DNA from 3 places in the Rahnella sp. PD12R genome. Region 1 is predicted to be linked to each of the others. Evidence: predicted binding sites of a transcription regulator. Region 1 holds the regulator's gene; each other region holds the start of a gene.

Region 1 (10,782 bases):
GTTGACTCAGGATAAGATGCTCTATCTTTACGGGCATGTGCAGGGCGATAGCCTGACGCCTGAGACGTCACAGCTTCAAAGAATCAAAACGGATAATGCCCGGGTTAACCTGACGACACAGGACGTTGCCTCAGACGATGAAGTAACGCTTTATGGCACAGGTTTTACATCTAACGGCATGAAAATGCGCGGTAATCTGCGTGATAAGACAGCACAGCTGATCGAAAAGGTAACGACCTCTTATGAAATTCAAAGCAAAAAATAAAATCCGTGATCTCCTGATCGTCAGCTCGTTGTTAGCCGTGAGCATTCCGGCCTTCGCCTTAAAAGATGACACGACGAAACCGATCACCATTGATTCCGCCAATCAGGCGCTGGATGTGAACACCAACACGGCCACCTTCACCGGTAACGTTGTGGTCAATCAGGGCACCATTCAGGTTAAAGCCGATAAAGTGGTCGTTATCCGTCCTCAGGGCGTTTCCGGCAAAGAAGTGGTGGAAGGTTACGGTAATCCGGTGACATTTTACCAGATGCAGGACAACGGCAAGCCAGTGAAAGGCCATGCGCAGAAAGTCCGCTATGAAGTGGAAAACGATCTCGTGACCCTGACCGGTAACGCGTACCTCGAACAGCTCGACAGCAACGTGAAAGGCGACCGTATTACCTATCTGGTGCAGAAACAGCAAATGGAAGCCTTCAGTGATAAAGGCAACCGTGTGACGACCGTTCTGGTTCCTTCGCAGCTGCAACAAAAAACGCCTGCCGCGGGCGGCCAGCCGACCAAAAAGAGTAACTGATATTTTATGGCAAAATTAATCGCAGAGAATCTGGCCAAGGCATACAAAGGCCGCAAGGTCGTTGAAGATGTCAGCCTGAATGTCAATTCGGGAGAAATCGTCGGCTTGCTGGGGCCAAACGGTGCGGGTAAAACCACCACCTTCTACATGGTCGTCGGGATTGTGCAACGTGATGCGGGCCGTATTATCGTTGACGATGAAGACATCAGCCTTTTGCCATTGCATACCCGCGCCCGTCGCGGCATTGGGTATCTTCCGCAGGAAGCCTCCATCTTCCGTCGTCTCAGCGTGTTTGATAACCTGATGGCCGTGTTGCAAATTCGTGACGACCTGACCAAAGAGCAGCGTAACGACCGCGCCAATGAGTTAATGGAAGAGTTCCATATTTCCCATTTGCGCGATAACCTCGGTCAGTCATTGTCCGGTGGTGAACGTCGCCGTGTTGAGATTGCCCGCGCGCTGGCAGCGAATCCTAAGTTTATCCTGCTGGATGAACCTTTCGCCGGGGTTGACCCGATTTCCGTCATCGACATCAAAAAAATCATTGAGCATTTGCGTGACAGCGGCCTCGGCGTGCTGATCACTGACCACAACGTTCGCGAAACTCTCGACGTTTGTGAGCGTGCCTATATCGTCAGTCAGGGGAAATTGATCGCCCACGGCACGCCAGCCGACATTCTTGCTGATGAACAGGTTAAACGCGTTTATCTTGGTGAAGAATTCCGTCTGTGATCTGTGCCGCCGGAACCGTGCCCGTTTCGACGTAAAGTCTGACGGGAGGTCTCTGACAGAAGTTACTCAGTTTGTAATCAACGGAAATAAAACCAAGATATGAAGCAAGGTTTGCAACTCAGACTCAGCCAACAACTGGCAATGACTCCTCAGTTACAACAGGCAATCCGCCTGTTGCAACTGTCCACGCTTGAGCTCCAACAGGAGATCCAACTCGCGCTGGAGAGCAACCCTCTGCTGGAACAAACCGACCTTCATGATGAAATCGATTCGGTAGAAGCCACCGACAACGAAGCGTTAGATACACGCGAAGCGCTCGAACAGAAAGACATGCCCGAAGAGCTGCCGCTGGATGCCACCTGGGACGAGATTTATACCGCGGGCACGCCTTCCGGCACCGGCAACGATTACAGCGACGACGAGCTGCCAATTTATCAGGGTGAAACCACGCAGACGCTTCAGGATTACCTGATGTGGCAGGTGGAGCTGACGCCGTTTTCCGACACCGATGCCGCGATTGCCACGTCCATTGTCGACGCGGTAGACGATACCGGCTATCTGACCGTTTCCCTTGACGACATCCTCGAAAGCATCGGTGACGACAACGTCAGCATGGACGAAGTCGAGGCCGTTTTGAAACGCGTACAGCGTTTTGATCCGGTCGGTGTGGCGGCGCGTGACCTGCGTGACTGCCTGCTGATCCAGCTTTCGCAGTACGCCACAGACACGCCTTTCATCACCGAAGCACGCCTGATTATCAGCGAACATCTGGATTTGCTGGCGAACCATGATTTCCGCGCACTTATGCGTTCAACCCGGCTAAAAGAAGATACACTGAAAGGAGCGATGCTTCTGATTCAGTCTCTTGATCCGCGTCCGGGCCAGTCGATTAACACCGGTGAATCCGAATATGTGATCCCCGATGTGCTGGTGCGAAAAGTGTCCGGTGTCTGGACGGTAGAACTGAACTCCGACAGCATTCCGCGTTTGAAGATCAACCAGCAATACGCCGCGATGGGCAATTCCGCGCGCAGCGACAGCGACGGACAGTTCATCCGCAGCAATTTGCAGGAAGCCAAATGGCTGATCAAAAGCCTGGAAAGCCGCAACGATACGCTGCTGAAAGTGACGCGCTGCATCGTTGAGCAGCAGCAGGCGTTCTTTGAGTTAGGTGAAGAATTTATGAAACCCATGGTGTTGGCAGATATCGCCAGCGCCGTGGAAATGCATGAATCGACGATTTCACGTGTGACGACGCAGAAGTTTCTGCACAGCCCGCGTGGCATTTTCGAACTGAAGTATTTTTTCTCCAGCCATGTCAGTACAGACAGCGGCGGCGAGGCATCGTCAACCGCGATCCGGGCGCTGGTGAAGAAATTAATCGCAGCGGAGAATCCTGTAAAACCGCTCAGTGACAGTAAGTTAGCCACCCTGCTTTCCGATCAGGGAATTATGGTGGCGCGCCGGACTGTCGCCAAATACCGAGAGTCTTTGTCCATCCCGCCCTCAAACCAGCGTAAACAGTTAGTTTGACCTCAACAGAGAAGGAAGACATTATGCAGCTCAACATTACCGGACATCACATTGAGATCACGGATCCCCTGAGAGAATTCATCACGTCGAAGCTGGCCAAGCTTGAGCAGTATTTCGACCGGATAAATCAGGTGTATGTGGTGTTGAGCGTTGAAAAGGTGCAAAAAGTAGCGGAAGCCACTTTGCATGTGAACGGAGGCGAGTTGCATGCCACCTCGGAGCATCAGGATATGTACGCGGCAATTGACGGCCTGGTTGATAAACTGGCCCGCCAGCTGAACAAGCACAAAGACAAACTGAAACAGCACTGACATTCATGTAGCCAACCCTGTGCTACAAACCTTCGGGCATCGGCTTGTGACCTTCGGGAAACGAGCCGATATAGCTTCAAGGGTGAAACAGCGCCAAAGTGAAGATGACATGATTAACGATACTGCAATGCAATTAACGTCGGTGCTTAATGCCGAATGCACCAAAAGCGGCGTTCATTGCGCCAGCAAAAAACGCGCACTGGAAATCATCAGTGAGCTGGCGGCCAAACAGCTAAATTTATCGCCGCAGGTGATTTTTGACGCCATTTTGACCCGTGAACGCATGGGCAGCACCGGGATCGGTGCCGGGATCGCCATTCCGCACGGAAAGCTGGAAGAAGACACTTTACGTGCCGTCGGGGTGTTCATTCAGCTTGAACAACCGATCGCTTTTGACGCTATCGATAATCAGCCTGTGGATTTGCTTTTTGCCTTGCTGGTTCCGGCAGATCAATGTAAAACCCATTTACATACCTTGTCTTTAGTCGCCAAAAAACTGGCGGATAAAGGGGTGTGTCGTCGTCTGCGCGGAGCGCAAAGTGACGAAGAACTGTTCCAGATAATGACTGAAAACGAATAAATTACTGATTCCCGGTTGCGCGCCGGGAAAATGAATTCTGAACACTGAATGCCAGGGGAGTGACACCATGGTGCTGATGATTGTCAGCGGCCGTTCCGGTTCCGGGAAGTCGGTTGCCCTAAGGGCATTGGAAGACATGGGTTTTTACTGTGTGGATAACCTGCCGGTAGTGTTATTGCCGCAGCTCGCCCAGACCCTTGTTGAACGCAATACGTCAGCGGCCGTCAGCATTGACGTTCGCAACATGCCAGAAACACCGGAAGTTTATGAGCATGCGATGTCACAGCTGCCGGAAAGCTTTTCACCACAGCTGCTGTTCCTCGACGCTGACCGTAATACCCTGATCCGCCGTTACAGCGACACCCGTCGTCTGCACCCGCTTTCCAGCAAAAACCTGTCCCTTGAAAGTGCAATCGATGAAGAAGCCGATTTGCTGGAGCCTTTGCGCTCTTCCGCGGATCTGATCATCGACACCTCCGAGATGTCCGTTCACGAACTGGCTGAAATGCTGCGTACGCGCCTGCTGGGCAAACGCGAACGTGAACTGACCATGGTCTTTGAATCCTTTGGTTTCAAACACGGTATTCCAATTGATGCGGATTACGTTTTCGACGTGCGTTTCCTGCCAAACCCGCACTGGGACCCGAAACTGCGTCCGATGACCGGTCTCGACAAACCGGTCGCTGCGTTCCTCGACCGTCATACCGAAGTCCATAACTTTATCTACCAGACGCGCAGCTACCTTGAACAATGGCTGCCCGCGCTGGAAACCAACAACCGCAGTTATCTGACCGTCGCCATTGGCTGTACCGGCGGTAAGCACCGTTCGGTGTATATCGCAGAACAGCTGGCTGACTATTTCCGTTCCCGTGGGAAGAACGTCCAGTCCCGCCATCGCACGCTGGAAAAACGCAAATCATGACGGTTAAACAAACGGTAGAAATCAAAAACCGGTTAGGGATGCACGCCCGTCCGGCGATGAAGTTATTTGAACTGGTACAGAGCTTCGAGTCAGAAGTGATGCTGCGCAACGGCACAGGCATTGAGGCGGAAGCCAGCAGCGTGATTGCATTGCTGATGCTGGATTCCCCGAAAGGCCAGCAGATTGAAATCGAAGCCACCGGCCCCGACGAAGAACAGGCGCTGACCGCCGTCGTCAACCTGATTAATTCCGGTTTCGACGAGGATTAAGACTCCCCACTCTTAGCCAAAGTCATTGGCGTTGCAGCAAGGCAGCAAGCGAGAGAGTCCCGATGAGCTGACATCAGTCAGTGATTCGGGTGAGCGAACGCCGCTAACGCCGCTGCGGCGCCAAGGACGCAGGCTAAATTCGTGAAAGACAGTCGATCGCAATGGCCTTGAAGCTTTCAAAATTCTCACTGCTCAGCAGCCGGCTCATCGAACGCTCCCGCACAAACGTCACGAACAAATCGTAAATCGCCATCGCCTCTTCGTAATCTGCCTTGCTGATCGCCAGCAGGAAAATCACGTGCGCCGTTTCTCCTTCGCCCCAGGCAATGCCCTGCGGTGATAGCAGCGTGATCACCACGGTTTTCTTCGCCAGCAAACCCAGCGAGTGCGGCAACGCAATACCTTCGCCCAGCATGGTCGAGACAATCTCCTCGCGCTCACACACGGACGGGTAAAACGCCTGATCGACATATCCTTCTGCTTCAAGCTGCGAGCAGACATGTCGGAAAAGCTCCGCCTGCGTCATCGGCTCATTGACGATCATGAAGTGTTTTTCGTCGAAGAATTTTTCCAGCATATAAGGCCGGGTGCGGTCGACCAGCACCAGCTTGCCGAGCTGCTCCATCTGGTATTCCGTCGGGAACGGCGACAGCACCACTACCGGTTTATTCTTCTCAGTAATGCGGGCGTTGGAGATAATAAAATCTTCGTCGATGTGTTCCAGCTTCTCGTAATCGCGCAGCGACACAATCTGCTTCATCACCAGTTGCGGATATTTGCGGCTAATCTGCGCCTGAATCATGCGGATGGTCGAATTACCGGTATCGCAGACCAGCATGACCTGCGGATGACGCTGGTAGCCGATGTTGTAATGCCGTTCCAGCCCGACGCCAATATGCAGCACCAGAAAGCCGATTTCATTCTCGCTCAGCGTGTACGGCGTGTATTTCCCCCAGCTTGAGACCGCCGCCAGCGTGACGTCATACGCCATCGGATAATGCTGTTTGATATTGCTCAGCAGCGGATTGGGGATATTAATCTGGTATTTCACCCGCGTAATCATGGTTTTGATGTGCGTCAGCAGATCCGCTCGCAGCTGCTTATCGCCCTGCAAATCATAGTTATAGTGCGAGTTGATGTACGAAAGAATGTAATCGACCAGCGACTCATCGTCGTCGGCGTTAATGTCCGTCGGTAAAATCTGCTGGACGCGGCGGGCGGCGATATTCACCCGCAGATACGCCTCTTCCGAAGCGGGGATTTCCTTACCGACCAGATTTTTCAGCTCCGCCGCCAGCCGCACAGAAACCTGCTTCACCGCCGGATCACCGTCTTCGGCATCAAAATCCGTCAGCGGATAACCGCCGGTAATGCGTTTGATCGCCACGGCGCAATAGAGGATCAGATACTGCTCGCCTTCATCCGTCAGCTGAATGGAAGACTGCGTCAGCAACTGATGCATAAAACGCGTCAGCGGAACTAACGCTTCCGGCTCGAGGCTTTCGGCCTTCAGCAGCGGATTGGTCTGTTCCTCGGCATCCAGCTGAAACAACAAATCGGTCAGACAGGCGCGGATCGCCAGCTCGGCGCCGAACAGTTTCATACCGTATCGCGGTTTGGTTTCGATATTCAGGTGATAGCGCGCCAGATGCTCCCTCACCTCAGCCATATCATTTTGCAGGGTTCCCCGGCTGACAAACCATTCATCGGCCAGATCTTCCAGCTTTAATGAAAAAGCTGAGGTCAAAAAGCGGATCAGCAACGTATTCACCCGTCCGGCGGCGGTGCGCGGCGTCGGGTTCGGTTTGCGTTGCGTTGATTGCTGTAACGACGAAAACAGCGCCGCATCATCGATGCGCAGCTGGTATCCGCTGCCCCGGCTGTGGACAAACGTCGCGCCGTAACCGGCAATGATTTCATTCAGTGCCGTGATGTCAGCGCGCACCGTTCTTGTCGATACCGCCAGACGTTTTGCCAGCTCATCCTGAGGCAGGGTTTCGGTCTGGAGCGCATCGAACAATTGCGCCAGCCGTTGATTGGGAAATCTCACCATTATTCTTCCATATCGTTGCAACGTAGCCCCGTTCCGGCCTTTATAAGGAAAAGATAGAAACGGGGTTTAGTTCTTTTACACGGGCCTTTCAGGGCGCGATCACCATCTGCGACGGACTGCCGACGGCCACATAGCCATCAACAAACGTCAGCTTGCCGCTTTCCGCTGATACCTTGAATGTAGTGATGTTATCGCTTCGTTGATTCATTGCGTAAATATATTTGCCGTCCGGTGACAAAGTGAGCGTGCGCGGATAATCGCCACGGGTCCAGGTTTCCCCGCCCCAGGTCATCGCGCCTTCATCGGTCACGTTGATTTGCGCAATGCTGTTGTGCAGACGATTGGCAACGTACAGATGTTTGCCGTCTTTGCTCAGCACAATGCCCGCGGCGAAGTTCGTGCCTTTGAAACCGGCCGGCAGCGTGGACAAGCTGTGCAGCTCGCTGAGCGTGCCTTTTACGGCGTCAAAACGATAGCTGGTCAGCGTCGACGCTTCTTCGTTAATCAGGAAAACGACTTTGCCGCTCGGATGAAACACGAAATGACGCGGTCCGGCGCCTTCCGAAGAGGCCTTAATGAACGGCGGATCGTTGGCTTCGAGCACGCCCGTTTCGCCGTTGAGCTTCCACTGATAAATCCGGTCCAGCCCCAGATCGGTGGAGAACACGAATTTGCCGGAAGGATCGGTGGCGATCATGTGCGCATGCGGGCCGTTATGATCGCTGATGGCAAAACTGCCTTCCGCCGCGGCCGCAGGTTTACCCGCACCTGCCGGGCCGGAATCCTGCTGGCTGTTGCTGGCATCGCTCAGCTTGCCGCTGGCATCCACGGGGAAAACCGCGACCAAACCGCTGATGTAATTAGCCACCAGCAGATGGTCGCCTTTCGGCGTCAGGGACAAATGCACCGGCCCCGCGCCCTGCGAATCCACCTGATTGATCAGCGTCAGGCTGCCGTCTTCTGGCGAAATCCGGTAAGCCGCTACCGCGCCGTGTTTGCCGCCGTTGTAATTATCAATTTCACTGCCAATAAACAGCGTTTTACCGTCATGGCTGAGCACCATCTGTGCCTGATTTGGCAGCTGGCTGGCGAGCGTTTTATCGCTCAGCGCGCCGGTTTTAGGATCGAACTTAAAGCGGTAGACACCTTCCCCGTTGGGGTTGTAAGTGCCGACATACGCGAAATGTGGCGTTGTGGAAGTCATTGTTTTTTCTGCTGCGTAGAGCGGCATGGCCGAAACGGCCAGCATCGCGGAGGTTAAACCTGAAATCAGAAACCAGTTTCTCATACATTTCCTCAAACCTGGGTTGTCAGACAAACGAGAGGCTCAGCGCCCGTTCAGTGGATGAAGGGCGCTGAGTGTTTAACCGCGCAGACGGCTTACCGCACAGGAAAGGTCAGATTATTCAGCCAATCAGCTTTTTGACGCTGGCCAGCAGGGTTTTCACATCGTCCGGACGGGTATTGCCGGTCGCGCTGTCGATAATAGAGCTGTAGATATGCGGGATGATTTTGGTCACGCCAGCGGCCAATGCGATTTCCATAATCGGCTCGAAGTTTTCCAGATCGATACCGCCGGTCGGTTCAAGCCAGAAATCCTGTTCAGCACAGGCACGCGCCACGGCAGCAAATTCCTCACGGGTTTTCAGGCCGCCCATCGGGAAATATTTCACCGAGCTGCCGCCCATGTCTTTGAGCAGCGCAATCGCTGTTTCCACCGGCACAATCGCGTCACTGGCCGCGGAGCTCAGCGGCCCGGTGTTAATTTTGACGAAACCGACTTTGCCGGTCGGCGAAATCAGGCCGTTGACCACGCTGTCGTTTTGACCAAGCAGCGCACGGCTGGTGCCGACGCCGGTGAAAACCTGATTCACATGCTGCGGCTGAACGTGTTGTGAAATCTGGCTGACCATCAGCGACTGACGCGGATCGCCCGCGCCCAGGCCTACGGACAGCGCGTTTTCGATAAGCGCGGCATATTCCTTCATGTCGGCGACGGCGCTTGCGACATCCGCGTAGTTTTTGGAAAGCACACCGACCAGCACATGCCCTTCTGCGGCTTCGTAGATATCCCGGGCGTTGTCTTTTGACCCTGCCAGCACGTTCAGGCAGACGCGGTCACGGAAGAAATTTGGGGTCAGCTTCATGCTTTCTCTCCACTGAAAAGTTGTTTGAAACGGTCGGAGACAATGGCGAGCTGCTGCGGCGTAACGCTGCGCACGTCGACTTCAATCTTGCCTTCGTTGGCGCGGTAGCCACGGAAGTAAATGGCGATATCGCCGTTTTTCATGGCATCCACGATGGCTTTGGTTTTCCAGCCCAGAACCGCTTCATCGAAGGTAATTTCGGTACGGGCGATATCGCGCCCCGCGCTGTCCCAGACTACGCGGCCGGTCACGCCATTGATTTCATTCAGGCTGGCGATAAATGGCGTCATTTTGTCGACCATTTCCTGCCCGGTGGTTTTCGGCAGCGTGATGTAACTTTCAATCGCCTGCGTCAGGCCAAGAATGCCTTCTTTACCGACTTTCATCGCACGGCCGATGCCGCCGGATTGCAGTTTCACCCATTCGACAACCTGTTTTTTGCCCAGCACCAGGCCGCTGGTCGGGCCCTCGATGGCTTTCGCGCCGCTGTAAATCACCAGATCAGCGCCCATTTCGTAATAACAGGTCAGGTCTTCTTCCGCCGCCGCATCCACAATCAGCGGCAGATTATGTTCGCGGGCAACCTGCGCCGCCTCTTCCACGGACAGAATGCTTTTCTGCACAGAGTGGTGGGATTTGATGTACAGAATGGCCGCCGTGCGTGGCGTAATGCAGGCTGCAAGTTGCGCCGCAGAGCATTCGTTGGCATAACCGGCTTCCACTACTTTACCGCCGCCCATCGTCACCATCGTGCCTACCGGGGCACCGAAATTCACGTTGTGGCCTTTTGGCAGCACGATGTCGTGAGGGATTTCCAGCGGCGCCGCGTGCAGGTTTTCCAGCAGCCAGGCGTCATCTTTCACAATCACCGCCGCGACCGACTGCGCAATCCCGGCAGACGCACAGGACACCACCACCGCGTTTTCGACATTCAGCAATTTAGCGATGTAGGCACCGGTTTTGTTCACCAGATCCTTCATCTCGAAATAATGGTTCAGGCCGGTATTCACCACCGCCGCCACTTCTTCGCGCGGCGTGGAAACCCCGAGCGCCGTCATGCGACCGGACGCGTTAATAACCTGTTTCAGCTGATATTTTTCATACAGAGATTGTTCAGAAGACATGAGCAGATTTCCCTTCTTCGGTTAACAGAGTGACACCCGCGACCACGGCGGCCAGAGGTACCAGCAAACTTTCGCCCTTCGCGGACTGACCTTCGGAATCGACAAATACCTGTGGCACAAAACGCTGTTCAAACAGCGTCAGGTCGGCGTCAGCGCCCACTTCGAGACGCCCTTTTGCAGGCAGGCGTAAAGCATCGGCGGCGTGAGAGGTGACACAATCAATCACCTGCGTCAGCGTCATACCCACGCTAAAGAATTTGGACATCACCGTCGCCAGGCGGTGAACCGGCCCGTTCATGCGGTTGCGGCAG
Region 2 (10,782 bases), on a different contig from region 1:
GTCCGCGTGTGGCGTTCGCTGCAGCAGAAAATATCGGCCAGTTCAGTCACAGTCAGTAAAACGGGTTCCTGCCCTGTTTTCACGTACAGACGCTGGTATTGATTAAGCCGGTTTTGCAATCGCATGGAAAATACGGAACCTTATTTTTCTGGTACGGGATTCACTTCAGCATATCGCAGACTTTTACCGATGGCGCGGGGCCGAAAACCAAAGTGTGAACTAAACCCGGAAGAGTATTCATAAACTGTTCACTATTAGTTCCGCAAATCGCAGTCCATACTTTGAACGTGAAAATCATTCCCGCCCAGAGAGGAAATATGTACCGTTTAGCTGCATTCGATATGGATGGCACTCTTCTTTTACCCGACCATACCCTGGGCGAGAAAACGCTGGCAACGCTGCGCCAGCTGGCAGAAAAACCCATGCGTCTCACCTTCGCCACCGGACGCCATTATCTTGAAATGAAAGATATTCTGGCCAATATCGGGATGGAAGGTTTTCTGATTACCGGCAATGGCACGCGTATTCATGACCTGTCCGGGCATTTACTGCACGCCAGTGATTTACCGGAAGATTGTGCGCATGAATTGCTGCACACGGCCTGGGATACACCGGCGAGTCAGCATGTTTTTCGTGACGACGGCTGGTTTACCGCTCTGGACGATCCCGACTTGCTGATCCCGCATCAGTTCAGCGGTTTCCGTTATCATTTGCAGGATCTGCGCACATTGCCCGATGCAGGCAACAGCAAAGTGTGTTTCTGCGCACCGCATGAAACCCTGCTGAAACTGGTTCCGCAGTTGAAAGCGCATTTCGGCAATCGTCTGGACCTGTGTTTTTCGGCGCATGATTGCCTGGATGTACAACCTGCAGGCTGTAACAAAGGCAGCGCGCTGGGACTTCTGACGGCGGGGCTTGAGATCAAAATGTCTGAATGCATGGCCTTTGGCGATGCGATGAATGACAGGGAAATGCTGGAAAGCGTTGGAATGGGGCTGATCATGGGCAATGCATTGCCTGTACTGAAAGAACAATCGCCGCATCTGCAAGTTATCGGGCATTGCCGGAATCAGGCGGTGTCTCACTTTTTGCAACACTGGCTGCACACACCAAACCTCACCTATTCCCCCGAATATTAAGGTTTTGCAGCAAGCCGGGATTATCTGTCCCGGCTTTTTTCCTTTATAATTCAAACTGCTGGTGCGTTGGCTAATCTAAAACCTCAGCTAAGACCTTCAAGCTGCTGTGCGTACACCGAAATATCCCCGATGTTCTTCGCGATCCAGTTCTCGTCAAAATAGGTATTCAGATAACGTTCGCCACTGTCGCAAAGTAACGTAACGATTGAACCTGTCTCGCCATTTTCTCGCATTTGTTTAGCCAGTTGCAGCGCGCCCCAGACATTTGTTCCGGTTGAACCGCCCACTTTACGGCCAAGCACTTTTTCCAGCCAGTGAAGCGTCGCGACACTGGCCGCATCAGGCACCTGCATCATGCTGTCGATGACGCTGGGAATAAAAGAAGGCTCGGCGCGCGGGCGGCCAATCCCTTCGATACGACTGCTGCATTGCGCGGTTACGCTTGCATCACGTTGCTGATAGTAATCATAAAATACTGAGTTTTCCGGATCGACCACCACCAGTTCGGTGTTATGTCCCTGATAACGGATGTAACGTCCCAGAGTGGCGGAGGTGCCGCCTGTTCCGGCGCTCATCACCAGATATCGCGGTACCGGATGCGGCTCGCGGGACATCTGGCGGAAAATACTGTCAGCGATGTTATTGTTTCCCCGCCAGTCGGTAGCGCGCTCAGCAAAGGTAAACTGATCCATGTAATGCCCGTTCAGTTCACGGGCAAGCTGTTCGGAAGCGGCATAAATCTGACCGGAGTTTTCAACAAAGTGGCAGCGGCCGCCATAAAATTCAATTTGCTGAATTTTGCGAGGCGCGGTATAGGAAGGCATCACGGCAATAAAAGGCAGGCCGAGCAGGCGCGCGAAATAGGCCTCAGAAATAGCCGTACTGCCCGACGACGCCTCGATGATCGGCGTATTTTCACGTATCCAGCCGTTGCACAGACCATACAAAAACAGGGAGCGCGCCAGACGGTGTTTCAGGCTGCCGGACGGATGCGTGCTTTCATCTTTCAGATATAGCGAAATTCCGGGGAAATCATTCAGGGCGAGACGAATTAAATGTGTATCGGCTGAACGCTGAAAATCCGCGTCGATTTCTTTGATAGCGTGATTAACCCAGGCGTTTTGCATAATGAGAGCTCGCAGAAGAAGTTTTGTGGGATTAAGAATAACGCAAGCGGCAGAGAAATAGGTTACCCTTTAACCCATGAACTGCGCGTGTTGTAGAAAAATATTCTCCCGGAGTGCCTTATGGTAGATAAAATTGACATCAGACTGTTGTCGTTGTTGCAGAAGGATTGCACGCTTTCTCTGAATGAACTGGCTGAGGCGGTGAATCTCACCACAACGCCTTGCTGGAAACGGATAAAACGTCTCGAAGACGACGGCATTATTTGTGGAAAAGTCGCCCTGCTGGATGGTGAAAAACTCGGGCTGAGCCTGACGGCGTTCGTACTGATTAAAACTCAGCATCACAACAGCGAGTGGTATCAGCGATTTGTACAGCAGGTGGAAGCCTTTCCCGAAGTGCTCGGATTTTACCGTATGGCAGGGGAATACGATTATTTACTCCAGGTTCAGGTTTCCGATATGAAAAGCTACGACAACTTTTACAAGCGGCTTGTGAACGGCATTCCAGGACTGAACGATGTGACCTCAAGTTTTGCGATGGAACGCATAAAATCGACCACCGCATTGCCAATTTAATGCAAAAGTTGCAGTAAAAAGTTTCATCAGAAACGCATGTTAACTCTGGTATCCTTGTCGTCCTGAAGAGAAAACAGGGTTTCTGAAACCTGTTTAACTCAATAAAATCATTATTATTTGTATGGAAAACGCTGAGTGAGATTGTTTGCACAATTAGGCTGGTACTTCCGACGCGAATGGCGCCGGTATCTGGGTGCCGTTGGCTTGCTGATCATTATTGCCATCCTGCAATTACTGCCACCCAAGCTGGTTGGCGTAATTATTGATGGCGTAACGTCAAAACAAATGTCTGCCAGTGTGCTTTTCGCGTGGCTTGGCCTGATGCTGGGCACGGCTGTTGTGGTGTATTTGTTGCGATACGTCTGGCGCGTGCTGTTATTCGGAGCCTCCTATCAGCTTGCGGTCGAACTGCGACAGGATTTCTTCCGGCAGCTCAGCCGCCAGCATCCGGCCTTTTATCTGCGTCATCGTACTGGCGATTTAATTGCCCGGGCGACCAACGACGTTGACCGCGTGGTCTTTGCAGCCGGCGAGGGCGTTCTGACGCTGGTGGATTCGCTGGTCATGGGGCTGGCGGTGCTGATTGTAATGGCAACGCAGATTAGCTGGGAACTGACGCTACTTTCTCTGGTGCCAATGCCGGTGATGGCGATCATCATCAAGCGTTACGGCGACCAGCTGCATTCCCGTTTCAAAACGGCGCAGGCGGCGTTCTCCTCACTGAATGATCAGGCGCAGGAAAGCCTCACCAGTATCAGGATGATCAAAGCTTTTGGGCTGGAAAATCATCAGTCTTCGCAGTTTGCCGATGTTGCGGCAGATACCGGTGCTAAAAACATGCGCGTTGCCCGTGTTGATGCGCGTTTTGATCCGACCATTTATGTGTCTATCGGCATGGCAAACCTGCTGGCGATTGGCGGCGGGAGCTGGATGGTGGTCAACGGGCACCTGACGCTCGGCGAATTAACCAGTTTTGTGATGTATCTCGGGCTGATGATCTGGCCGATGCTGGCGCTGGCCTGGATGTTTAATATCGTGGAACGCGGAAGTGCGGCTTACAGCCGTATCCGCAGTTTGTTGCAGGAAGCCCCTGCGGTGGGTGACGGAACAAAACCGCTACCGGCTGGCCGGGCCGTACTCGAGGCTCAGATAACCCGATTCCAATATCCTGAAAATAATCAGTCTGCACTGAATGCTGTTGAATTCACCCTGGAGCCGGGCAAAATGCTCGGGCTGTGCGGCCCGACCGGCTCCGGGAAGAGTACGCTTCTGGCTCTACTCCAACGTCAGTTTGACGTCACAGAAGGTGACGTGCGCTATCACGGGTTATCTCTTAAAGAAATTCAGCTCGACGACTGGCGCGCGCGCCTGGCGATTGTCAGCCAGACACCTTTCCTGTTCTCCGACACAGTGGCGCAAAACATTGCGCTGGGTCGTCCGGAAGCCACTCAGGAAGAAATTGAAGAAGCGGCGCGGCTTGCAAGTGTACATGACGATATTCTGCGGTTGCCCCAGGGATACGAAACCGAAGTCGGTGAGCGCGGCGTAATGCTTTCCGGCGGGCAAAAACAACGTATTTCCATCGCCCGTGCGTTGCTGATGAAAGCAGAAATCCTGATCCTTGACGATGCGCTGTCGGCAGTTGATGGCCGTACGGAACACCAGATCCTGCATAACTTACGGCAGTGGGGAAGTGACCGCACGGTGATTATCAGCGCACACCGCCTTTCAGCCCTGACCGAAGCGAGCGAAATTCTGGTCTTCAGCCATGGAAGTATTTCGCAACGTGGCGATCACGATCAGCTCGTAGCGCAGCCCGGCTGGTACCGGGATATGTTCCGCTATCAGCAGCTTGAAGCTGCGCTGGACGACGTGCCGCAGGAAATGGAGACGGAACAACGTGGCTGAACAAAAAACGAATAAAATTCAGAAGTTGTGGCCAACGCTTAAACGACTTCTCAAATACGGAAAACCCTACAGCAAGCCACTTTCCTATGCTGTCGTGATGTTGTGGGTTGCCGCTGCGGCGGAAGTGACCGGGCCTATTCTGATCAGTTTCTTTATTGATCACTATGTCGCGAAAGGGGAGTTGCCGTGGGGGAAAGTCAGCTTGCTGGCACTTTGCTTTATCTTCCTGCAATTTCTTGCCGCAAGCCTGCACTATTTTCAGGCGTTATTGTTTAACCGTGCCGCCGTGGGCGTGGTCCAGCGTTTGCGTACCGATGTCATGGACGCCGCACTCCGGCAGCCGCTCAGTGCGTTCGATACCCAGCCGGTCGGGCAGCTCATTTCCCGCGTAACCAATGATACCGAAGTGATCCGCGATTTATACGTGACCGTGGTGTCGACAGTGTTGCGCAGCATCGCCCTGATTGGCGCAATGTTGATCGCGATGTTCAGCCTCGACTGGCGGCTGGCTTCCGTGGCTATTTGCATTTTCCCGGCAGTATTTGTCGTGATGGGGCTGTATCAGGTCTACAGCACGCCGGTTGTCCGCAAGGTGCGCGCTTATCTGGCGGACATTAATGACGGGTTTAACGAAGTCATTAATGGCATGAACGTCATCCAGCAATTTCGTCAGCAGAAAAGATTCGGCGAACGCCTCACGCGTGCCAGCCAGTCGCACTACATGGCGCGTATGCAAACGCTGAGGCTGGAAGGTTTTCTGCTGCGTCCATTGCTCAGTCTGTTTTCATCGCTGATCCTGTGCGGTTTGTTGCTGCTTTTCGGATTCAGTGCCGAAGGCTCTATTGGTGTGGGCGTGTTGTATGCCTTCATTAACTATCTCGGGCGCCTCAACGAACCGCTAATCGAATTGACTTCGCAGCAATCTATTTTGCAGCAGGCGGTCGTTGCCGGTGAGCGTATTTTTGATTTGATGGACAGAACCCAGCAGCAATACGGTCCGGACGACAAATTACTCACCAGCGGAGAAATTGAAGTCAGGGACGTCAGCTTCGCTTATCTGCCCGACAAATGGGTGCTGGAAAATATCTCCCTGCACGTTCCGTCGCGCGGGTTTGTAGCGCTGGTCGGGCATACCGGTAGCGGGAAAAGCACGCTTGCGAATCTGCTCATGGGATATTATCCGCTCAATAAAGGTGAGATTCGCGTGGACGGACGCAATCTTGCTGACCTCTCGCATACCAGCCTGCGTAAAGGTATCGCAATGGTTCAGCAGGATCCGGTGGTGCTGGCGGAATCGGTGTTCGCCAATGTGACACTGGGGCGGGACATTGATGAAGCTCAGGTCTGGCACGCGCTGGACATCGTGCAGCTTTCGCCGCTGGTGCGTGAAATGCCGGAAGGGCTGAATACGCGTCTGGGTGAGCAGGGGAATAATCTTTCCGTGGGCCAGAAACAGTTGCTGGCGATGGCGCGCGTTTTGGTGCAGGCGCCTGAGATTCTGATCCTTGACGAGGCAACGGCCAATATTGATTCCGGAACCGAGCAGGCAATTCAGCGTGCGTTGCGGGCTATCCGTCAGCAAACCACTCTGGTGGTGATTGCCCACCGTCTTTCAACGATTGTCGATGCCGATAATATTTTGGTATTGCATCGGGGCCAGGCGGTTGAACAAGGTAACCATATCCAGCTTCTGGCTGAAAAAGGCCGTTATTATCAGATGTATCAGTTGCAGCTCGCAGGGCAGGAACTGGCATCCACGGGTGCGGTTATTTCAGCAACAGAAAACGTATAATCTTTCAGTTGGCGCAGCCTGATTGCTGCGCCAGTTCATTTCTTACTGTTCGTTTAATCCCTCCTTTTCGCGTCTCACGCACCTGATTCATGCATCCAAAACGTTCCGCTGACTTTCTCTGCACTAAAAAGCAGCGACAGGCACTTTAATGGTGCGCATGGGGTCAGGCTGAATACGGCCCCACAACTGTGCGCCGGGTCACGAATAATCTGAAAATGCCGTATTACGCGGGAATCGCATGAATATTTACGTGATTTCAACTCTGGCACACCCTTTGCTTTAACCATTCCGTATCGGGCGCGAGGTTTCTCGCGGCAAGCCCTTAATTCGAGGAGTGGCAATATGAAGCTGGTTACTGTGGTGATCAAACCTTTTAAGCTGGAAGACGTGCGTGAAGCACTGTCTGCTGTTGGAATTCAGGGGCTGACCGTAACGGAAGTTAAAGGTTTCGGCCGTCAGAAAGGTCACGCTGAGTTGTACCGCGGTGCGGAATACAGCGTGAACTTCCTGCCAAAAGTAAAAATCGACATTGCTATCGCTGATGATCAGCTGGATGAAGTGATCGACGTGATCAGCAAAGCGGCCTACACCGGCAAGATCGGCGATGGCAAAATTTTCGTTGCAGAATTGCAACGCGTCATCCGTATCCGTACGGGTGAAACTGACGAAGCAGCACTGTAATTTCAGGCCTTTATCTCTGATATAAATCGCTTTGATATAAATCAGGTTAGAAAAAACAGTTTTGAGAAACAGGGGTGGGTTAATAATGAAAAAACTTTTATCCATGATGGGGCTTGGCGCGGTTGCATTGCTGCCTTCGCTTGCCATGGCAGCAGCACCGGCAGCCGCAAACGGCGCTGACAACGCATTTATGATGATCTGTACTGCCTTGGTACTGTTTATGACCGTACCTGGCGTGGCATTGTTCTACGGCGGCTTACTGCGTTCTAAGAACGTTTTGTCCATGCTGACTCAGGTTATCGTGACCTTCGCGCTGGTTTGTGTTCTGTGGATCCTTTATGGCTACAGCCTCGCATTCAGTGAAGGTAACGCCTTCTTCGGCGGCTTCAGCAATGTGATGATGAAAGGCATCGGCCTGGATTCTGTCACGGGCACCTTCTCCCAGATGATTCACGTTGCGTTCCAATGCTCATTCGCCTGCATCACTGTAGCGCTGATTGTGGGCGGTATCGCTGAACGTGTTCGTTTCTCTGCGGTGCTGATTTTCACTGTGATCTGGCTGACCTTCTCTTACATCCCGATGGCTCACATGGTCTGGGCTGGCGGCTTCCTGGCGGCTGATGGCGCGCTGGACTTCGCGGGTGGTACGGTTGTTCACATCAACGCCGCTATCGCAGGTCTGGTGGGTGCATATCTGCTGGGCAAACGCGCAGGCTTTGGTAAAGAAGCGTTCAAACCACACAACCTGCCGATGGTCTTCACCGGCGCTTCAATCCTGTACGTGGGCTGGTTTGGTTTCAACGCGGGTTCTGCAAGTGCGGCGAGCTCCATTGCAGCCCTGGCATTCCTCAACACCGTTATTGCGACCGCAGGTGCAATCCTGTCCTGGACGCTGGTTGAGTGGATGGTTCGCGGTAAGCCTTCTCTGCTGGGCGCAAGCTCCGGTGCTATCGCAGGTCTGGTTGCTATCACCCCGGCGTGCGGTACTGTCGGCGTGGGCGGTGCTCTGATTATCGGTCTGGTAGGCGGCATCACCGGTCTTTGGGGTGTGGTTACCCTCAAAAAATGGCTGCGTGTGGATGATACCTGTGACGTTTTCGGTGTTCACGGCGTGTGCGGTATCGTAGGTTGTCTGCTGACTGGCGTATTCACTTCCAGCTCTCTGGGTGGTGTGGGTTATGCAGAAGGCGTCACCATGGGCCATCAGGTCTGGGTTCAGTTCTTCAGCGTCTGCGTTACGCTGGTCTGGTCTGGCGTTGTGGCCTTCATCGGTTACAAAGTGGCTGACATGATTGTAGGTCTGCGTGTTCCTGAAGAGCAGGAACGTGAAGGTCTGGACGTGAACAGCCACGGCGAGAATGCTTACAACCAGTAAGCTGATTTCAGAGAAAGTAGTGCGCTAACTCTCTAATTAAGCAGTACAAAATAATAAAGATGAAAAAACAGAAGGGGCGATATCACTATCGCCCCTTTTTTTATGTCTGCTTTTTGTGAAAAGCGAGGTTACTCGACCGGTCTTTGGCGGATCACGCCTTCCTGCACCGTAGAGGCCACTAAAACCCCTTCACGCGTATAGAACTGGCCGCGAACAAAACCGCGGGCGCCGGAAGCTGAGGTGCTTTCAACGGCGTACAGCAGCCAGTCGTCCATGCGGAAAGGGCGGTGGAACCACATCGAATGGTCGATGGTCGCCACCTGCATTCCCGGCTCCAGGAAGCCAATGCCGTGAGGTTGCAGCGCGGTGGGCAGGAAATTGAAATCAGACGCGTAGCCCAGCAAATACTGATGGATCCGCAGATCGTCAGGCATTTCGCCGTTCGCGCGGAACCACACGGCGCGGTGCGGCTCTTCAACACTGCCTTTCAGCGGGTTATGGAATTTCACCGGGCGCATCTCGATTGGCTTATGGCCGATGAATTTTTCGCGGAATTTTTCCGGAATAAGGTGCGCCAGATTTTTAGCAATATCGGATTCTGACACCAGTGATTCCGGTGGTGGCACGTCCGGCATCGTATTCTGGTGCTCAAAACCTTCTTCCTGACTCTGGAAAGAAGCCGTCATATAAAAAATTGGCTTGCCGTGCTGAACGGCTTTCACCCGACGGGCGCTGAAACTGTTGCCATCGCGCAGGATTTCAACGTCATAAATAATCGGTTTGCTGCTGTCGCCCGGACGCAAAAAGTAACTGTGAAACGAGTGAATACCACGATCGACCGGTACGGTTTGTTTGGCGGCATACAGCGCCTGACCGACAACCTGACCACCAAAGACCTGACGTAAACCCAGATCTTCACTTTGACCACGAAATAGCCCTTCTTCGATTTTTTCCAGATCTAAAAGATCCAGCAGATTTTTTAATGCCTGACTCATAGTGGCCTCATGAAAGTTACCGGTTGATGCATGCCGGGCGGAAAAAAAACGCGGTCTCCGGCACAGGTCTAACCTGTTAATCATAGTGGATCTTCCTGATGCTCAGAAGCCCTGTTTTGTCGTCGGGAGGAAAACTTCAGATTTTTGTGCCATGATTAATAGGTAAGCTGGTTAAAGTCACTAAATTCATCGTCGGCGTTTATTACAGCTTGTCGACAAGCGACTAATAAAAAGGGAGTACGATCAATGAAACTTTGGCAGATAGTAGGTGGAACCGCGCTGTCTCTGACTCTTGCCGGGTGCGCACCGCACCACCAGGACCCAGCGCAACAGCCCCCTGTTAATACGGCGGCCAGTCCGTCGACCGAACCTGCGATCACCGGCCCAAATGTGTCTGGTAGCGTGTTTATCAATCAGCGAGTGGCTTTACCGCCTGATGCGGTTCTGACCGTCACATTGTCTGATGCGTCTCTGGCGGATGCGCCTTCGCGCGTGATTTCACAGAAAGTCGCAAGAACCCAGGGTAAACAGGCGCCGTTTACGTTCATCCTGCCGTATAACCCGCAGGAAATTGCGCCAAATGCCCGCGTTCTGCTGAGCGCAGCGGTGACCGTTAATGGTCAGATGACCTTCGTCACGGACAGCATTAAGGAAGTGATTAACCATGGTCAGGGCACCCGTGCCGATCTGCAACTTGTGCCGGTTGTCGCCGTACCGGTTGCCACCAAGCCGGATGCTTCAGGTCCGCTGAGCAACCCGTCTAATCCTGGGCTGGGCACTTCGCCGGCACCGATCAGCGCAGTGCCATCACAGTCAACTTACTGATGTAAAGGCTGTCTGCGCACTCAGGCACCGCTTCGGCGGTGCTTTTTTATGGGCGCAGTTCTACCATTTCCAGCCGTATTTCTCTAAATCGACTTTGCCTTTCTTAAAAACAATCCCTTCAGCCAGTAACGCCTGACGCTGACGTTTAAAATCTTCGCCTTGCAGGGAAATCTCGCCGTGACGGTTAATCACGCGATGCCAGGGAAGGGTGCTGCCTTCCGGAAGTTTCTTGAGTACGCCGCCGACCTGACGTGCCGCACGCGGAGATCCTGCGAGCTGCGCCACGTTACCGTACGTAGTGACTTGTCCGGTTGGGATGGCGGCGATAATCTGGAATACGCGCTGGCGAAAGTTATCGGGTTCC
Region 3 (10,782 bases), 210 kb from region 1:
TCAGTATGGTCATTCCTAGTTAATGCGCATCGGACACATCCAGCTTACAAATTGCCTGATTGCGGCCCCAATGGCCGGTATCACTGACCGACCATTTCGTGCCTTATGTCATGCGATGGGGGCTGGGATGGCAGTATCTGAAATGCTCTCCTCCAATCCGGAGGTGTGGCGTACGGATAAGTCACGTTTGCGTATGGTACATAACGATGAACCGGGGATCCGCGCCGTGCAAATTGCCGGTTGTGACCCCGAAGATATGGCGGCTGCTGCACGAATTAACGTGGAAAGCGGTGCGCAAATCATTGATATCAATATGGGCTGCCCGGCCAAGAAAGTGAACCGCAAACTGGCAGGATCTGCTTTGTTGCAGTATCCGGATTTGGTCAAACAAATCCTCACTACCGTTGTGAATGCGGTAGATGTGCCAGTCACGTTGAAAATCCGTACTGGATGGGCACCGGAACACCGTAACTGTGTACAAATTGCCCAATTGGCTGAAGACTGTGGAATTCAGGCCCTGACTATTCATGGCCGAACCCGTGCCTGCCTCTTCAATGGAGAAGCAGAGTACGACAGCATTCGGACAGTTAAGCAGAGTGTTTCCATTCCGATTATCGCGAATGGCGACATAACTGACCCGCATAAAGCCAGGGCGGTACTCGACTACACCGGAGCTGATGCTCTGATGATAGGACGTGCCGCTCAGGGGAGACCCTGGATCTTCCGGGAAATCCAGCATTATCTGGACACAGGGGAGCTGTTACCTCCACCGCCTATGGGTGAGGTTCAGCGCTTGTTAATAGGGCACGTACGGGAATTGCACGACTTTTATGGTCAAGGCAAGGGATTCCGTATCGCCCGTAAGCACGTTTCCTGGTATCTCCAGGAGCATGCCCCGAATGACCAGTTTCGGCGCTCCTTCAACGCCATAGAGGATGCCAGCGAACAGCTGGAGGCGTTGGAAGCATATTTCGAAAATCTTGCGTAACAAAAAAGAGCTGACAGAACTATGTTCGAACAACGCGTGAATTCTGACGTACTGACCGTTTCTACCGTAAACTCACAAGACCAGGTGACTCAAAAGCCCCTGCGTGACTCGGTAAAACAAGCACTTAAGGGCTACTTCGCTCAATTGAATGGTCAGGACGTGAATGACCTGTATGAGTTGGTATTGGCTGAAGTTGAACAGCCACTGTTGGACATGGTGATGCAGTACACCCGTGGCAACCAGACTCGTGCGGCCCTGATGATGGGTATCAACCGCGGTACGCTGCGTAAGAAACTGAAAAAATACGGCATGAACTGATACTAATCAGTCGTTGTCTTGAAAAGGCGCTTTTCCGCAAGGAGAGCGCCTTTTTTGTTACCTCAAAGATTCAGCGAGCAGCAGGAAACGCCGAACTCAACCCGGTCACGGCCGCCCTCTTTGGCTTTGTATAACGCCGCATCAGCACTGTTTATCACTGTGTCCGGCATACAGGTTTTTTCGCACAGTGCTACGCCCGCTGAGATGGTGAGGCTGAAAGTTGAATCGCCCTCAAAGCTGATGAATTCGTTACGGCGCACAGTACTAAGCAGCCTTTCCAGCGTGCTTTCCGCGGTTTTCATGTCGGGGGCATCTATGATCAGCATGAATTCTTCGCCGCCAAAACGCCCGAGGTAATCGCTGCCGCGAATGCTGTCGCCAATCAGCGCCGCGATCTCCACCAGGACCTTATCACCGGTGAGATGCCCGTAGGTGTCATTGACGGTTTTAAAAAAATCGACATCGATTAAAGAAAGATAAAACCGCTCCCTGCCAATTTTCATATGATTAATATGGTCGATAATGCCAAAACGGTTTGGCAGGCCGGTCAGCTGATCAGTTTGCGCACGTTTTTCCAGTGCATTTATATTCAGGAATATCTGAATGATTTTCGCGAAGAAAACATACAACAAAGATAAGAATACAATACTGAAAGGTGCCCGGATTATCGCCGTATTTAACATCCCTCTTTCGTGCAAAAACTGCCAGTTTAGCAGAATTGAAAATGTATCTGATATCGCAATAACCAGCAAAAATTTTGTATATTTCCTGCCTTTCCATATTTCTGAAATGAATGACAGCGCAATAAATGAGAGTAAAAATAACGTATAGTGCGGTGAATTATTCACAACCCTTAGCAGATGGACTAACCCGCCGAAGAACAATGCATACGGACCAAAAATCAGCGACGCCAGAACGATAGGGCATAGCGTCAGGCCCAGCAGAGCGTCGCTGCTAAGCAGCGTGTTCTTGTAGATGTAGTTCGCAATCAATCCGCTGAAAATACCAATGGCTATCTGGCAGACGCGAGAATCGACTTTCTTATGCGCCATCAGATACAAAGAAGGAATCGAAAGAGCGAAATAGACCACGCTGATGATATGAATTGAACTCGTTATCATAGGTAAAATATCGTTATTCATTGAATAATCCTTTACATGTTATTTATTTCATTCCGTTTTAAACACCAACTCATATAAAATAATAATTAGAACAGTGATAATTTTGGAACCCGGCATTAGACATCGATATTAATTGCAATGACAATAAATAGTTTAAATCCTGTCGATCGTTTTATTTAATAGTCCTGCTGTATTTTTGATACGCATTCCAAAAATAAATAAGTCGAAAGTCTAAAAATGTTTCTTAATAACCGGAAATCTCCGTCCGTGCTCAGTGCTCCAGCCCCACAAAATCCCAGCGGGTTCTGATGCCGGTTTATGCCTGCGGATTAACTGAACAAAACTTAACCCAGATCAACCCAAATGAGAATAATTCTCCACTCGTTTCGCGATTAGGAATTACTTTATAGAGACAAGAAAACGTCTCTGGGAGTGACAATGATGAAGCAACTTTATATCCGTTTTACCACTGCGCTGAACAAACCTGACCTGGCCATTTTACTGCTGAGGATCACCTATGGCCTGCTGATTTTTCATGGCTGGCATAAGTTACACGACGGGCTCGGCGGCATTCAGGGCATGCTGGCAGGCTACGGCATTCCGGCGTTCGTGGCATATGGCGTGATCATCGGGGAAGTGATTGCTCCGGTCATGATGATGCTGGGGATTTTCACCCGTCTTGCCGCGTTGTCAGCGGCGGCCACCATGATTGTTGCGTGGCTGATGGTCGGTATCCACCATACTTTTGCACTGTCACCGGTCGGTGCCTGGGCAATTGAAGACATCGTGTATTACTTCATGGCGGCCATAGTGATTGCGCTGTTCGGCAGTGGCCGTTATTCCGTGATGAGTAACCCGTTATACCGCTGATTGACACTCTCAGCGTGTTTCCTGATGAAGCACGCTGAGTTTTCCGAATAACGCGTTTTACGTTCCGAAATGCAGTTCATTCTTTCCACAGTCTTTTCATTGAAGTGTCCAATAATAGACGTAAATAAACGGTAAAGAGGGCGTTTATCGGACAACTCCCCTCTCCGGTTAAACAGTCCGTCATGCTATACTCACCTTAAGAGTCGTATTCGCCCCGCTCAACGCCTACGGATAGCCCTTCAGCATCGCGATCCCGCCTTTTAACAGTGTCTGTACAAAGTAAAAGTTGCGTCAACTTGTGTCGTTTCCAAAACGTTTTCGAACGCCAGTTGTCCCAATATTTGCCAGACAATCCGTACCGCGACTGAGCTATCTCGTTACGCGTTACCCCGGTTTTTTTATGCAGATGATTAGGCTTTTATGACTTCTCCTCGCTTTCGTGCATCGTTTTTACATCCGCGCTACTGGCTCACCTGGTTTGGGCTCGGTGTCCTGTTCCTGCTGGTTCAGCTTCCTTATCCGGTACTTTACCGTCTGGGTATCTGGCTTGGCCGCACGTCCATGCGCTTTCTGAAACGCCGCGTGTCGATTACCCGCCGCAACCTGCAACTGTGTTTCCCGGATTTGCCAGCCGATCAGGTTGAAGCCCGGATCATCAGTAACTTTGAATCTCTCGGCATGGGCTTGCTGGAAACCGGCATGGCCTGGTTCTGGTCTGACGCCCGCGTTAAACGCTGGTTTGACGTCAGCGGCCTGCACAACCTGAAAAAGGCGCAGGAGAACAACCAAGGCGTGCTGGTTATCGGCGTGCATTTTATGTCACTGGAACTCGGTGGCCGTGCGATGGGGTTATGTCAGCCTATGATGGCGATGTACCGCCCGCACAACAATAAAGCGATGGAATTCGTGCAGACCTGGGGTCGCATGCGTTCGAACAAAGCGATGCTGGATCGCAAGGATTTACGCGGTATGGTCCACGCGCTGAAAAAGGGCGAAGCCGTCTGGTTTGCACCGGATCAGGATTACGGCCCGCGCGGCAGCGTCTTCGCACCGTTGTTTGCCGTTGATCAGGCCGCAACGACCAGCGGAACTTTCATGCTGGCACGTCTGGCAAAACCTGCGCTGGTGACCGTGGTTCTGGTACGTAAAGCCGGCGGTAAAGGTTACGAACTGGTGATTCAGCCACAGTTAGAAGATTACCCGATTGACGACGAAATGGCCGCAGCGGCTTACATGAACCGCGTGATTGAAAAAGAAATCATGCGTGCGCCCGATCAGTATCTCTGGCTGCACCGCCGCTTCAAAACGCGACCGGCGGGAACGCCTTCGCTTTATCGATAGCCGCAAACGCAATAAGATATCAGGCCCGATGCCACCGCATCGGGCTTTTTCTTTGAAAAACCTTCAACGCGAGATACCTCTTCTTATGGCTAAAAAACCCGATGCGACACCTTCCATCTTTGATCACCTCAAAGATGACGACAGCTTCGATCTGTGGGGCCGTTCAGGCCTCAGCACCGCGCTCAATAAAGCCAAGCCGAAAGCACCGGACAATGAGCAGATTGCCGCCGCGCGTAAACTGATTAAAGGCAGTAAAACGCAGGCCGAATGAAGATGTAAAAACGCGCCCGATAAACCCACCTCGCGTGGGTTTTTTAATGCCTTTCGTACTGCGAAAATAGCTGATGAGAATTTTTCAAACGACAACGTAATGACATTTCTGTAACCTCTCTTTTTACCTGCCCTGGAGAGAAGTGATGAAAAACTCTGTACGTCTGGCGCTGGTCGGAGACTACCACTCCGCGATCACTGCCCATCAAGCCATTCCCCTTGCCATCGACCTCACAGCACAACACTTCAGCATTGAAATCCACGCCGACTGGCTCGCAACCGACACAATCACCCCTGAAATCCTCAAGAATTACGATGCCTTCTGGTGTGTGCCCGGCAGCCCGTACCGCTCAACCGAAGGTGCGCTGAGCGCCATCCGTTTTGCCCGGGAGAATCGCAAACCGTTTCTGGGAACCTGCGGCGGATTCCAGCACGCCATCATTGAATACGCGCGAAATGTGATGGACTGGCAGGATGCCGGACACGGCGAAACCGACACAGAGGGCCGTCTGGTCATCAGCGCGCTGTCGTGTGAAATGGTGGAAGTTAAAAGCGAAATTACGTTTGTGCCGGGCAGCATTCCGGCGCGCGCTTACGGCAAGCTGGAAGTGGAAGAAGGCTACCACTGCCGCTATGGCATCAATACAGAGTTTCAGGCTGCGCTGGAGGCTCAGCCGCTGAAAATGGTCGGCCATGATTCGAACGGTGAGGTTCGCGCCATTGAATTACCGGAACATCCGTTTTTTGTCGCCACCTTGTTCCAGCCGGAACGCGCCGCACTAAAAGGTCAGCTTCCGCCGCTGGTGGCTGCACTCATAAAGTCCCTTCTCTGAGTCACGCCATTTCAAAATGTCTCTCAGACCTTCGGGTCTGAGAGATTACCTCATCGTTTTGCCTCATTTTTTAACCAAATATGACGCCATATTTCCTCCTGCTGCAAAGACCGCGATCTGCACTCCAATATTGAAATATTCCGCACCGTTTTAAGGCGCTCACATTGACCGCGCACCTAAACGGGGCAATAAATTTTATAGCGTCCATCAATGTTACTGAGCAAATCCTCAAGGTGACTTGATTGATCGGGCGTTTTCCATGTTGGCACTCCCTTTGCAAAGACAGGTGCAGAGGGCGTTGCCCCATAAACAGACAGGGTGCTCCGGCACTCACACAATAATAATTTTCAGTTTTGTCTCACAGGACGCTTTATGAAAAAAATATTGCTCTCAACGCTGATTGCCGCAGCAAGCTTCGTGACACTGGCTGGTCAGGCTCATGCAGGTACCACTCTGGATGCTGTTAAAAAGAAAGGATTTGTTCAATGCGGTATCAGCGACGGCCTGCCAGGCTTCTCCTACGCTGACTCCAAAGGCAAATTCACCGGTATCGACGTTGACGTCTGTCGCGCGGTGGCTGCTGCCGTGTTTGGTGATTCTGAGAAAGTAAAATACACCCCGCTGACCGCAAAAGAGCGTTTCACCGCCCTGCAGTCTGGCGAAGTGGACATCCTGTCCCGTAATACCACCTGGACCTCTTCCCGCGATGCGGGCATGGGAATGATCTTCGCCGGCGTGAACTACTACGACGGCATCGGTTTCCTGACTCACCAGAAAGCCGGTCTGAAAAGTGCAAAAGAACTGGATGGCGCAACCGTCTGCCTGCAAGCCGGTACGGATACCGAGCTGAACGTAGCCGATTACTTCAAAGCCAACAAAATGACCTACACCCCGGTGACCTTCGACCGTTCAGACGAAAGTGCGAAAGCGCTGGACTCCGGCCGTTGCGATACCCTGGCTTCCGACCAGTCTCAGCTGTACGCACTGCGTATCAAACTGGGTAAACCGGACGAGTTCATCGTTCTGCCAGAAGTTATCTCTAAAGAACCCCTGGGCCCGGTCGTACGCCGTGGTGACGAAGACTGGCTGGCCGTTGTGCGCTGGTCACTGTTCGCCATGCTGAACGCCGAAGAAATGGGCGTGACGTCTAAAAACGTTGAGCAACTGGCCGCTAACCCGACAACACCAGACATGAGCAACCTGCTGGGCAAAACCGGGACTTACGGTGCTGACCTGAAAGTGCCAAATGACTGGGTTGTGAAAATCGTCAAACAAGTCGGCAACTACGGCGAAAGCTTTGAACGCAACGTCGGTCAGGGCAGCGAGCTGAAAATAAAACGTGGCCAGAACGCATTGTGGAATGCAGGCGGGATCCAATACGCACCACCAGTCCGCTAAATATCCTTCGTTTTTGAAGTCAGATATTCCCGTGATTGAAATGCTTTAAGGATGCTGATGCACCGGTCGTTCCCCGGTGCATCACTTCCACGGATTTACCGCATATTGAGGTTCACCCTATATGTCGCAACGCCCAACCGGAAAAGGATCGTTCTCGCTGACCAACCCAGCCGTACGAGCCTGGATTTACCAAATTTTCGCGGTGGTGTTGCTGGTAGCCTGTCTTGGTTACCTGCTCCACAACACCATTACCAATCTAACGACGCGAGGGATCACCTCGGGATTTGCGTTTCTTGAAAAAGGTGCCGGTTTCGGCATTGTTCAGCACCTTATCGACTACCAGGAAGGCGACACCTACGCACGCGTATTTGTTATCGGTCTGCTGAATACGCTGCTGGTTTCCGCGCTGTGTATCGTTTTCGCTTCGATTCTCGGGTTCATTATCGGGTTAGGACGTCTCTCCGATAACTGGCTGATCCGTAAAGTGTCGACGGTCTACATCGAGACTTTCCGTAATATTCCCCCACTGCTGCAAATCTTCTTCTGGTACTTCGCCGTATTGCGAAACCTGCCGGGACCGCGTCAGAGCCTGAACGCTTTTGACACGATTTTCGTCAGCAACCGCGGCCTGTATCTGCCGTCGCCGGAGCTGGCACCGGGCAGCCTCGCAGGCCTTATCGCGCTGCTGCTGGCGATAGCCGGAATTGTGGCGCTGCAACGCTATAACCATTTCCGTCAGATCCACACCGGACGCGTCTGGCGCATCTGGCCGTGGGCTGTCGTGATGCTTATCGTCCTGCCGGGGCTGGCGCACCTGATTTTCGGGCCCGCGCTGCACTGGGATATGCCTGCGCTGCGCGGATTTAACTTCCGCGGCGGCATGGTGCTCATTCCGGAACTGGCCGCGCTGACGCTGGCGCTGTCCGTGTACACCTCCACGTTTATCGCGGAAGTGATCCGCTCCGGTATTCAGTCGGTTTCGCACGGTCAGCATGAAGCCGCCCGTTCGCTCGGCCTGCCGAATCCGGTCACGCTGCGCCAGGTTATTTTACCACAGGCCATGCGGGTGATTATTCCGCCGCTGACCAGCCAGTATCTGAATATCGTGAAAAACTCCTCTCTGGCGGCCGCAATTGGCTATCCGGATATGGTGTCTCTGTTTGCCGGTACCGTGCTCAACCAGACCGGTCAGGCGATTGAAACCATTGCCATCACGATGTCCGTTTACCTGATTATCAGCCTGGTCATCTCCTTCCTGATGAATATTTATAACCGGCGTATTGCGCTGGTCGAGCGTTAAGGGAAATCCATGACGATGACAACACTTCCTCCCGGAGTCAGAGCCGTCAAGCCCGGTACGCCAGTCGGGACTGCCGTGCTGTGGGCACGCAAAAATCTGTTCTCCAGCTGGTTTAACAGCCTGCTGACGCTGTTTTGTTTATGGCTGATGTGGCTGGTGATCCCTCCCCTGCTGAACTGGGTGATTTTCCAGGCCAACTGGGTCGGAACCGCACGAACGGACTGCACCAAAGCCGGTGCCTGCTGGGTGTTTATCCACGCGCGTTTCGGGCAATTCATGTACGGGCTGTATCCGTTTGATCAACGCTGGCGTATTAACGTCACCCTGATTGTCGGTCTGCTGACGCTGGCACCGATTTTCTTCAAAGCGATGCCACGCCGCGGTCGTTACATCACGGCCTGGATTGTTCTGTTCCCGATTTTCACCTGGATCATGCTGTACGGCGGATTCTTTGGTCTGAGCCTTGTCGAAACCCGCCAGTGGGGCGGCCTGACGCTGACGCTGATCATCGCCGCAGTCGGCATCGCCGGTGCGTTACCGCTGGGGATTATGCTGGCGCTGGCACGACGTTCGCGTCTGCCGATCGTGCGTATTCTGTCGGTGATTTTCATCGAATTCTGGCGCGGCGTGCCGCTGATTACCGTGCTCTTCATGTCCTCGGTGATGCTGCCGCTGTTCATGACCGAAGGAACCAACATCGACAAACTGGTGCGCGCGCTGGTGGGTGTGGTGCTGTTCCAGTCGGCGTATGTCGCGGAAGTGGTGCGCGGCGGTTTGCAGGCGCTGCCGAAAGGCCAGACCGAAGCCGCCGAATCACTGGCGCTCGGCTACTGGAAAACGCAGGGTTTAGTCATTCTGCCGCAGGCGCTGAAAATGGTGATACCGGGTCTGGTCAACACTATCATCGCGCTGTTTAAAGACACCAGTCTGGTGATCATTATCGGCCTGTTCGACCTGTTCAGCAGCGTCCAGCAAGCCACCGTCGATCCTGAATGGCTCGGCATGTCGACCGAAGGCTACGTCTTCGCCGCTGCCGTCTACTGGATTTTCTGTTTTAGCATGTCGCGTTATAGCCAGCATTTGGAAAGACGCTTTCACACCGGGCGATCCGCACACTGAGGTAAACCATGAGCGACCATCAAGTCACTGAAAAACAAAATATGATGATCACGCTGGAAAACGTGAACAAGTGGTACGGACAGTTCCACGTATTGAAAGACATCAATCTGAACGTGAAACCGCGCGAACGTATCGTCCTGTGCGGCCCTTCCGGCTCCGGTAAATCAACGACCATTCGTTGCATTAACCATCTGGAAGAGCATCAGCAGGGGCGCATTGTGGTTGACGGCACCGAGCTGAATGATGATTTGCGTAACATCGAGCGCGTGCGTACCGAAGTCGGAATGGTATTCCAGCACTTCAACCTGTTCCCGCATCTTACCGTGCTGCAAAACTGCACGCTGGCCCCTTGCTGGGTGCGTAAGATGCCGAAGAAAGAGGCGGAAGAACTGGCGATGCATTACCTTAAACGCGTGCGTATCGCCGAACATGCCAACAAATTCCCCGGCCAGCTTTCCGGCGGACAACAGCAGCGCGTGGCGATCGCCCGTTCGCTGTGCATGAAACCGAAAATCATGCTGTTTGATGAACCGACGTCTGCGCTCGATCCGGAAATGGTGAAAGAGGTGCTCGACACCATGATCACGCTGGCCGAAGAAGGCATGACCATGTTGTGCGTTACGCATGAAATGGGTTTTGCCAGAACGGTAGCCGACCGGGTGATCTTTATGGATCGCGGGGAGATCGTCGAGGAAGCGCCACCGCTGGAGTTCTTCGCGAATCCTAAGTCCGCGAGGACGCGGGAGTTCTTATCGCAGGTTATACATTAAGCTGAGGCCGCAGCTTGAAGCGGCTTTTCAGGCTGGAAAGGTGAAAGTTTCGGTTTCTCAATAGCAGTGCTCACGTAGCCTTTCGAGCCGAAACCGACCAAAAGAGGGAAGTGCTTTCCCTCTTTTGGATTTCTCCCCGCTTTTTTACTCCGCGCTGTCGCGGGGACGACGGACGTATTCCGCGACACCCGCGTGTGGCGCAAATCTCGCCGCTGCGCGGTCCCTTCACTCGGTGTTCGAGACTCAGGTCTCGAAACGCTCAATCAGCAAGATTTTGAGCGCGCCATAGGGGCATTTTTGAAAAGCGTGGGTTCCGGCGTTTCTACCCAAATACGGCGTTATAGAGATTCCATTTTTTCAGATGACCGACGTATTGCAGGGGCTGGACGGGGGTGAACGAGGAAATATCGCCTTCACGCATGTGGAGTAAATCGGCGGGTGAAATCCATAATGC

What was found. The regulator sigma-54, encoded in region 1, starts transcription at its own class of promoters, with help from an activator protein. The targets are predictions, from matches to a motif close to GTTGGCACANNTTTCGCTNT.
Region 2: glnK (P-II family nitrogen regulator) is a predicted target of sigma-54. The motif match lies at 6,804-6,823, and genes of this name have one in related genera.
Region 3: KWG64_RS10145 (amino acid ABC transporter substrate-binding protein) is a predicted target of sigma-54. The motif match lies at 6,003-6,022, and genes of this name have one in related genera.

What each region holds. Positions count from the first base shown of each region.
Region 1 is NZ_JAHTMS010000004.1:384,906-395,687, forward strand. It holds gene lptC (LPS export ABC transporter periplasmic protein LptC) at 1-265, shown strand, start outside; gene lptA (lipopolysaccharide ABC transporter substrate-binding protein LptA) at 243-800, shown strand; gene lptB (LPS export ABC transporter ATP-binding protein) at 807-1,532, shown strand; gene rpoN (RNA polymerase factor sigma-54) at 1,632-3,065, shown strand; gene hpf (ribosome hibernation promoting factor) at 3,089-3,376, shown strand; gene ptsN (PTS IIA-like nitrogen regulatory protein PtsN) at 3,486-3,956, shown strand; gene rapZ (RNase adapter RapZ) at 4,024-4,878, shown strand; gene npr (PTS phosphocarrier protein NPr) at 4,875-5,147, shown strand; gene KWG64_RS11070 (transcription antiterminator) at 5,281-7,200, opposite strand; gene KWG64_RS11075 (lactonase family protein) at 7,289-8,488, opposite strand; gene KWG64_RS11080 (KDGP aldolase family protein) at 8,607-9,347, opposite strand; gene KWG64_RS11085 (DgaE family pyridoxal phosphate-dependent ammonia lyase) at 9,344-10,471, opposite strand; gene KWG64_RS11090 (amidohydrolase/deacetylase family metallohydrolase) at 10,461-10,782, opposite strand, start outside.
Region 2 is NZ_JAHTMS010000001.1:24,156-34,937, forward strand. It holds gene KWG64_RS00105 (SgrR family transcriptional regulator) at 1-125, opposite strand, end outside; gene cof (HMP-PP phosphatase) at 318-1,139, shown strand; gene KWG64_RS00115 (PLP-dependent cysteine synthase family protein) at 1,223-2,266, opposite strand; gene KWG64_RS00120 (Lrp/AsnC family transcriptional regulator) at 2,387-2,842, shown strand; gene KWG64_RS00125 (SmdA family multidrug ABC transporter permease/ATP-binding protein) at 2,978-4,750, shown strand; gene KWG64_RS00130 (SmdB family multidrug efflux ABC transporter permease/ATP-binding protein) at 4,743-6,542, shown strand; gene glnK (P-II family nitrogen regulator) at 6,885-7,223, shown strand; gene amtB (ammonium transporter AmtB) at 7,309-8,598, shown strand; gene tesB (acyl-CoA thioesterase II) at 8,727-9,593, opposite strand; gene KWG64_RS00150 (YbaY family lipoprotein) at 9,840-10,418, shown strand; gene KWG64_RS00155 (MGMT family protein) at 10,479-10,782, opposite strand, start outside.
Region 3 is NZ_JAHTMS010000004.1:178,933-189,714, reverse strand. It holds gene dusB (tRNA dihydrouridine synthase DusB) at 23-988, shown strand; gene fis (DNA-binding transcriptional regulator Fis) at 1,010-1,306, shown strand; gene KWG64_RS10170 (GGDEF domain-containing protein) at 1,369-2,448, opposite strand; gene KWG64_RS10165 (DoxX family protein) at 2,866-3,297, shown strand; gene lpxP (kdo(2)-lipid IV(A) palmitoleoyltransferase) at 3,718-4,638, shown strand; gene KWG64_RS10155 (hypothetical protein) at 4,724-4,909, shown strand; gene KWG64_RS10150 (CTP synthase) at 5,055-5,741, shown strand; gene KWG64_RS10145 (amino acid ABC transporter substrate-binding protein) at 6,114-7,139, shown strand; gene KWG64_RS10140 (amino acid ABC transporter permease) at 7,261-8,439, shown strand; gene KWG64_RS10135 (amino acid ABC transporter permease) at 8,449-9,558, shown strand; gene KWG64_RS10130 (amino acid ABC transporter ATP-binding protein) at 9,567-10,328, shown strand; gene KWG64_RS10125 (YaeF family permuted papain-like enzyme) at 10,651-10,782, opposite strand, start outside.